Regions from separate parts of the Marinobacter sp. AL4B genome, predicted to be linked through region 2. Evidence: riboswitches for the same ligand, from Rfam matches in the RefSeq annotation. Region 2 holds a riboswitch; the other holds the start of a gene.
What was found. A riboswitch is a leader RNA that binds a small molecule or an ion and turns the genes downstream of it on or off. The one in region 2 is predicted to bind thiamine pyrophosphate.
Positions count from the first base shown of each region.

Region 1: it holds a riboswitch for thiamine pyrophosphate, as region 2 does, so the genes downstream of both, thiC (phosphomethylpyrimidine synthase ThiC) here and thiB (thiamine ABC transporter substrate binding subunit) in region 2, are expected to answer to the same signal.

Region 1 is NZ_JAILWZ010000007.1:36,650-40,847, reverse strand. It holds gene waaA (lipid IV(A) 3-deoxy-D-manno-octulosonic acid transferase) at 1-421, shown strand, start outside; gene K5L82_RS00300 (TolC family outer membrane protein) at 470-1,831, opposite strand; TPP riboswitch at 2,014-2,127, shown strand; gene thiC (phosphomethylpyrimidine synthase ThiC) at 2,208-4,085, shown strand.
Region 2 is NZ_JAILWZ010000009.1:50,905-55,102, reverse strand. It holds gene thiP (thiamine/thiamine pyrophosphate ABC transporter permease) at 1-1,627, opposite strand, end outside; gene thiB (thiamine ABC transporter substrate binding subunit) at 1,632-2,636, opposite strand; TPP riboswitch at 2,681-2,780, opposite strand; gene K5L82_RS00820 (murein L,D-transpeptidase catalytic domain family protein) at 2,946-3,671, shown strand; gene K5L82_RS00815 (START domain-containing protein) at 3,686-4,198, opposite strand, start outside.

The sequences.
Region 1 (4,198 bases), on a different contig from region 2:
GGCCGAAGCAAAGGGTTATCGGGTAGCCCGTCGCTCACTTAGCGAGAATCCTCAGCAGGCTCAGGTTTATCTTGGGGACACCATGGGCGAGTTGATGACCCTGTATGGCGCCAGTGATATTGCTTTTGTCGGGGGCTCTTTGATTGAGCGCGGGGGGCACAATCCGCTGGAACCTGCCGCCTGGGGCATGCCGGTATTTTCCGGGCCTCACGTTTTCAATTTCGAAACCATTTATGACCGTTTGATTGCTGATCAGGGCGTGCAAATGGTTGAGGGGTGCCAGGATCTGGCCCAAGCCGTCAGTCGATTAATGTCCGATGCACAGGATTGCAAAGCGTACGGCGAACGAGCGCTGGCGGTGGTGAACAATAACCGGGGCGCGCTGGATAAAGTGGTCGAAGGGATCATCGAAAGGGTATAGCACCCGGGCCTAATTGCGGCCCGGGTGTCTTTGCAAAACCGGCGGGAATTACTCGGTGGGGTCTTCCAGAGTTTTGCCGTCGTTTGCCATCGCTTCAATACCGCGGGCACCTTCGCTGAGCCAGTTGTTTAGCTCGATCAGGTCCTGAGGGCTAAGTGTACCGGCGGTCTGCTTTAACTGCAGAGAGTTGATCACGTAGTCGTAACGGGCATTAGCGTAATCCCGAAGCGCCACGTAGAACGCCCGCTCGGCATCCAGAACTTCCACAATGTTCCGTGTACCCACATCGTATCCGGCGCGCGTTGCATCCAGAGCGCTGCGGCGGGAGATGATGGTCTGCTCAAGCGCAGAAGCGGTTTCCACGTTGTTGTTGACTGTCAGGAACAAACTGCGAGTATTCACCTGAACATCCCGGCGAACCGTGTTCAGATCCTGCTCGGCAACGGTAACCAGAGAGCGTTGTTGGCGAACACCGGCTTGAGTTCCGCCACCCATGTAAAGCGGTACGTTGAGTTGGAGTCCGATGACGCCCTGGGTACCTTCTTGCTGCGGCGTCTTCGCGTTTTCAAACTCGGTTTCACCGTAGGAAGCCACCAGATCAAGTGTCGGCATGTGGCCGGATTTCGCAACTTTCAGATTGGCTTCGCTGGCGTTCAGTTGATATATGGCTGCCTGGATAGACCAATTTTGATCCAGTGCCGTGGCTTCCCAAGATGCCGGGTCCATCGGGTTCGGTCGGCCTAACGGGAAGTTTTCCCGCAGATTTTCCAGATCGACGGCATATTCGCCGGTCAGGCGGGCAAGCTGCTCTCGGGCTACGTTCAGCTGGTTTTCAGCCGCGATACGCAGGCTCTTGCTGTCATCATAGCTGGCGCGGCCTTCATAGACCTCGGTAATGGCAATCAGGCCCACGTCATAGCGTTCTTGGGCTTGCTCGAACTGGCGCTGGATGGCCGCTTCGGTGGCTTGAGCGGTGGTCACCGTATCTTGGGCGCGCAATACGTTGAAGTAAGCTGTGGCCACATCAAGAATCAGTTGCTGCTGTGCCAGGTTGTATTGGGCTTGTGCGGCGTCGGTCTGGAACTGACTTGCGTCGTAGCGGAACCAGTTATCTGCCCGGAAAATAGGCTGGGTAAGTTGAACGCCGTAGTTCAGAGACTTATAGCTATCGCCAGGGCCATTATCTGCGTCGAAATCGACGTGATTGGCTTCGGCAAAGGCGCCGATCTGAGGCAGTAGTGTGCTCTTGCTTACGTCACTGGCGGCTTGCTGGGATTGAAACCTTGCCATGGCCGAAGCAATGCCGGAGTCGTAAGACAGCGCCTTTTCGTAAGTCTCCATCAAATCCAGAGAAAATGCAGGCTGAGCTGCAAGCAGGGTGATCAGTCCTGGAAGTAAGCGTTTTTTCATTGTATCTCCTGACAAACTGTCTCCGGGCATCCGTGATCTGGATACAAGGATCGGAAGGCCATCGTGTCGAAAGCTAATGCGACAGTATGGCCAAAAGTATCGGTGGCACATTATGGACAATAATGTGGCTCGTCTCTACACTTGAGATGCTCACACATTGTGTGAGCAACGAATTCTATATTCGCGTCTTGACGGGGTGCTGAATCGCCACAAACCGGCGATCGGCTGAGATTGCAACGCAGAACCCGCGACCTGATCCGGATAATACCGGCGTAGGGATTAAGATTGCACGATCAGTGCCAAATTGCCTAAAAGGGCGTTTGGGCAGTGTTCCGTCATGCGCGACCTGACACCTCAGATGTTACTGGGAGCAGACATGACGGACATACCAGCATACCTCAGCGACTCCGCAAAAGTGGATTCGGCAGCAATCAAACCATTACCAAGCTCACGAAAAATCTACGTGCAGGGTAGCCGAGCCGACATTCGGGTGCCAATGCGGGAAATTACGGTGGCCGACACCCCTACCGAGCTGGGCGGCGAGAAAAATCCGCCGGTGCTGGTGTATGACACGTCAGGCCCCTACACCGATCCAGATGCAAAAATTGATTTGCGTAAAGGTTTAGCACCGGTTCGCGCCAATTGGATTGCCGAACGTGGCGATGTAGAACCGCTGGACGGCTACACCTCCGAATTCACCCTCCGCCGCATGAAAGACCCATTGTTAGATCCGCTTCGGTTCATGGACGAGCGCAAACCGTTCAAAGCGAAGCCCGGCAAAAACGTCACCCAGATGCATTATGCTCGCCAAGGCGTCATCACTCCCGAGATGGAATACATCGCCATTCGGGAGAACATGAAACTGCAAGAGGCTCGTGAACAGGGATTGGCTGATGATCAGCATCCGGGCCAATCATTCGGTGCCAGCCTGCCCGCGGAGATTACCCCCGAATTCGTGCGTGACGAAGTCGCAAGAGGGCGTGCGATCATCCCTGCGAACATTAACCACCCGGAAACTGAGCCGATGATCATCGGTCGGAATTTTCTGGTGAAGATTAACGGCAACATCGGCAACTCTGCGGTTACTTCGTCCATCGAAGAAGAAGTCGAGAAACTCACTTGGGGTATTCGCTGGGGCTCAGACACTGTGATGGACTTGTCCACCGGTAAGAATATCCACGAAACTCGCGAGTGGATCATCCGAAACTCGCCGGTTCCCATTGGCACCGTGCCGATCTATCAGGCGCTTGAGAAAGTAGGCGGCGTTGCCGAAGACCTGACGTGGGAAATCTTTCGAGATACGTTGATTGAACAGGCAGAGCAGGGCGTGGATTACTTTACCATTCACGCGGGCGTGCGGCTGCACCACGTACCTCTGACTGCCAAACGTACCACAGGTATCGTCTCTCGTGGCGGCTCTATCATGGCGAAGTGGTGCCTGGCGCATCACAAAGAAAGTTTCTTGTACGAACACTTCGAAGACATCTGCGAAATCATGAAGGCCTACGATGTGTCCTTCAGCCTCGGTGACGGCCTCCGCCCTGGCTCCATTGCGGATGCCAACGACGAAGCCCAGTTCGGTGAGCTGGAAACCTTGGGTGAGCTCACCAAAATCGCCTGGAAACACGATGTTCAATGCATGATCGAAGGCCCCGGTCACGTGCCCATGCATTTGATTAAAGAGAATATGGACAAGCAGCTGGAATGCTGTGACGAAGCGCCGTTCTATACCCTCGGTCCTCTGACCACAGACATTGCTCCGGGTTACGATCACATCACTTCGGGCATTGGCGCGGCAATGATCGGCTGGTTCGGTTGTGCCATGCTCTGCTACGTCACACCAAAAGAACACTTGGGCTTGCCCAACAAGGATGATGTGAAAACCGGCATCATCACCTACAAAATCGCTGCCCACGCAGCCGATTTGGCGAAGGGCCACCCGGGCGCACAGATTCGTGATAACGCGCTGTCCAAAGCTCGGTTCGAGTTCCGCTGGGAAGACCAGTTCAACCTGGCGTTGGATCCGGACACGGCGCGGGAGTTCCACGACGAAACCTTGCCGAAAGACTCTGCCAAAGTGGCCCACTTCTGTTCGATGTGCGGGCCTAAGTTCTGTTCCATGAAAATCTCACAGGAAGTAAGGGATTACGCAGCAGAGCAGGGCATGGATGAGGTGAGTGCCATCGACGCAGGCATGCAGGAAAAATCCCGCGAGTTTGTCGAGTCTGGCTCTAAGCTTTACGACAAAGTCTGACTTTCGTACTTCACACCTCCCAGCCTGTTGGTTGGGAGATGTGAGCCGGGGTGGTGGGGCGGTTCAGAAAACGCTCGAGCCATCCTTGGGCGCTTCTGCTCCGCCGTCCCTGG
Region 2 (4,198 bases):
CTCGTTGGTGCGCGGGCGGTCGGCCAATGGCAGACAAAAGCCCGAAAATGGACACCAGTAACACCAGCAACCAAAGGCCGGTACCTGCTGCGGCCGACACCTGGTAACTGCTCAATTGTTGGTAAAGCAGAACAGGCAATGTCGGTTGCCCAGGACTTCCAAATAACGCAATTACGCCGAAATCCCCCACCGAAAGCGCGATGCCATAGGCCAGCCCTAACGCCATCGGGCGGCGTAGCAAGGGCCAAAAAATCCGACGCCAGCGGTACCAACCCAAAATGCCCAGCTGATCTGCAACTCGAAGAGAGTGGCTATCTAGGCTGTTCAACGGGCCGCGAAGTACCTGAATAACGAAGGGCAGGGCCATCAAGCTGTTGATTAAAGCAACCAGCACCCATCCCTGCGCATGGTTATCCAAGCTTGGGCGAAGCAGGAGGAATAGCCCGGTACCAAGTACGATGGGTGGCACAATCAACGGCAGGTAGCCGGTGGTCGTAGGGATGGCTTTTAATATCGGGTTAGTCGTTTTGTTGGCCGAAGCCAGAATCATTAAAGATGCGGCAACGGAGCCAAGGCCAGCGGGCAGCGCAATTAGCAAGCTGCGCCCGGTTGCGGGTAATAGTTGTTCATAGATGGAAGCGCCGGTATTCAGAGTAAGCAACGCCGGCAAGCCACGGATGCTAATGGCCAACAAGGGCAGCAACAAGAAAAGGCTGAACGCCAGTAGTAGAATGCCAGACAACACCGCCTGTGTTGGCCAAGGCTTTAGCGGAACCCTGTGAGACAGCTGCCGATTGGGAAGGAGAGAAGTTTCCAAACGCTGGCGGAACACCAGCCACCACAAGCTACCACAAATCAATAATTGAATGACCGCTAAAACCGCCGCTTGCGGGAAGTCGAATTCGAAACGCAGCGCCTGATAAATCGCCACTTCCAGTGTCGTTGCAGCAGGTCCACCCCCGAGAGTCATGATGATGGCAAAGCTGGTGAAACATAAGGTAAAGACCAGAGCGCTCAGCCCCGGTAAAACAGGGCGCAGGGCCGGCCATTCAACCGAACGCCACAGCCACCAGCCGCGAAGCCCGAGTTGGGAGGCAATCCGAAGGCGCGATGGGGGCACCGCTTCTAATGATTGCAGCATCACGCGGGCTGCAAGAGGCGCATTAAAGAATATGTGGGCCAGCAGAATGCCATTCAGCCCGTAAAGGTTCCAGCCGTTTCCGGGAAACCATTCGGTCAACAAACCGGTAACCCAGCCTTGACGACCATACATGCCAATAATGCCTGACACGGCAACGATGGTGGGTAGCACCAAGCTGAGCTCCATCACTCGAAGTAATGCCGAGCGGCCTGGGAAGCGTCGGTATCGTGCCAAGGCGCGGGAGATGGGCAGTGCCAATGCCAAACTGACTAAAACTGATAGTGTCGCCTGCCAGACGGTGAACCACACCACCCCTCTTAAATACCGGCTGTTAAACACCGTGGAGAGGTCTAGACCTCCGGCGGTTATCAGCATACTGCCAAGGCCAAGGGCGACCAGTAACAATAAGGCCATCCCAATGAGTTGGCCCGGGATAAGCTGCCATCCCGGGTGGTCTAATGGTGCTTTCATCGGTGTAGAGCGCATGGAATTATCGAGTCATCGCATCCAGCCAGTCGTTTACGAGCTGGCGCCGTTGCTCGGCAACATCGGCAGGGGGCAGGAAGAACGTGTGCTCAGGGGTAATCAGTCGGTCGAAAACGCCGGGTAGGTCGTCCCCCAGGTCGATGGCGGGGTACATCACGTTCTTAAGGGGGATGTGCTTTTGAAATTCAGGAGTTAGCATGAAATCCAAAAATTTGCGTGCCAAGGCTTTTTGTTGGGACGATTCGATCAGCGCGGCCACCTCAACTTGCAGGTAGTGACCTTCTTCAAATTGAACCGCTTGGTAACGGTCGGTTTTATCAACCGCCATGTGATAGGCGGGTGAAGTGCTGTACGAAAGAATCATCGGTGCTTCGCCACTCATAAACAGCGAGAAGTAGCCATCACTCCAGCTTTGTGTGGTGGCCAAAACTTTGTCATTAAGTTGTTCCCATTTGGCCGGAGCTTTGTCGCCGTAGACCGAATGCATCCACAACAACAGGCCGAGCCCTGGGGTGCTGGTGCGCGGGTCCTGAATAATGATTTTCAGCTCATCGGGTGAGCTAATCAGTTCCTCGAAACTGGTCGGGGGCTTTGGCAGCTGCTGGGTGTCGTACACAAACGCAAAGTAACCCCAGTCATAAGGGATGAAATGCGCATCATCCCACTCGATCGGTAAAGCCAGCGCGTCCAAAGAGCGCTTGTGCTCACCGATGAGGCCGGTCTGAAGGGCGGTTTCCATGGTTGCGGTATCCAGGCCCAACACCACATCGGCCGGGGTTGAAGTACCTTCCAATCTTAGCCTCTGCAAAATATCACCGCCGCTGTTCAGTACGGTGTAATTGAGTGTGCAATCACATTGCTTCTCGAAGGCATCTTTGACACCGGGCCCGGGGCCCCATTCAGCCGCGAATGACGGATGGGTGTACACGTTCAATTCAGGGCGGTCGGCAGAGCGTGTGGCCAGCGGTAAAGTGATGGCCAACAACAAAAGGGATAAGCGATATAGCATATGCGGCATCCTATATTGGGGGAGCCATGCCGCGGGAGGCACTGTGTTCAGTGCGACTCAATTCCTTCGCCGGCATTATCCGTGTCAGGTTCCGCGGGTGTGGTCTCAGCCCTTTCTAGATAGAGGGCACCCCGTTGAGTTAGCGCGATTCTACCATGGCGCGGTGGTAGGACAAATGCGAGGTGTTTGTAGGCTAAAGGTTAAAAAATGTACGGAAAGACGAAAGTCTCAAATTTCGCTGATAGAATGAGGCACCTTTTCAGTCAGCTACACAACTATTTAAACCCTTGAGGTAATGTGCGTATGTCTTTGCACACAAAACGACGCCCTTTGACATTGCTGTCGGGCCTGGCATTTCTTGTGTCGTTTTCCGTACAAACGAATGCTTCATCTTTTGATGAAGAACTGCTCGATAAATTAGCAGGCTCCGCACCCTACTTGAGCGCAGAGGTGTTAGGTGCGGCGTTTAAAGCAACCCAGTGCGCGGTTAACAACGGCGTTGCTATGCCCGAGCGGCTGGCGGTCATTGATTTTTCGCTGCCATCCAGTGCGGAGCGTATGTGGATCTTCGATTTGAGCAAGGGAGATTTGTTGCTTAGAGACCTAGTGGCCCATGGAAAGAACTCCGGAAACGTCGAAGCCAACGCCTTCTCAAATATCGAAGGTAGCCACCAATCCAGTATCGGCCTGTTTAAGGGCAACGAAAGCTACAGCGGAACCCACGGTTACGCATTGCGGTTAGATGGATTAGAGCCGGGAGTGAACGATCTGGCCCGTCAGCGAGCCATTGTGATTCATGGCGCAGATTACGTTAGCCCAGACTGGGTAGCAGACTATGGACGGATTGGTCGCAGCCACGGCTGTCCTGCGGTAGACAGAAAAGTGATTCGTTCAGTCGTGGATAATCTGAAGGGTGGGCAGTTGGTGTTTACCTATTACCCGGATCAGGAATGGTTGCAGAGTTCCAGCTTCCTGAATTGTGATGCCCCCGCCCAAGTGGCCGAAGCCAGTCAGGCGAAGGGTAATAACACATAAGCAGGCTGGCTCTTTTAAGAACCCAGCGTTGAGAAGCGCAGGTTGTGCTTCTCAACGAGTCCTGTCGGTACGTTTTCCTCGCTGTAGTGTTTGAACGGTTCCTTGTTCATCATTTTCTGAAGGCCCTCCAAAGTCCGAATGGGCGCATCAGTCGCTACCATGTTCGCAATCCACGCAGGAACCAATCCGCCAGGATCTACCTGCGTTGTAAAGGTAATACGCGTCCAGCCGTCTGCAAGTGGTTCGATGTAAAAGCTATTGTTCAGCATCGGAATGCGAACGTAGTCGGATTGCTCCGGAGCTGCTTGCGGACGACCAATAGATTGGACGGTGACAGGCCCATCTACTTTTGTTTGTTCAAACGAAGACTTCATAACCAGGTCGCGATCGGAAGCAGGCCAAACGCCATCGAACATCATCCAAAGAAACTTTTCGCCGTCGTTTGTGTGATGGTAACGCGCTTTCTGGCAGTTGTAGATCCACTGCTGGCACAGAGAAATGTCGTTGATGACTGACATGGCTGAAAA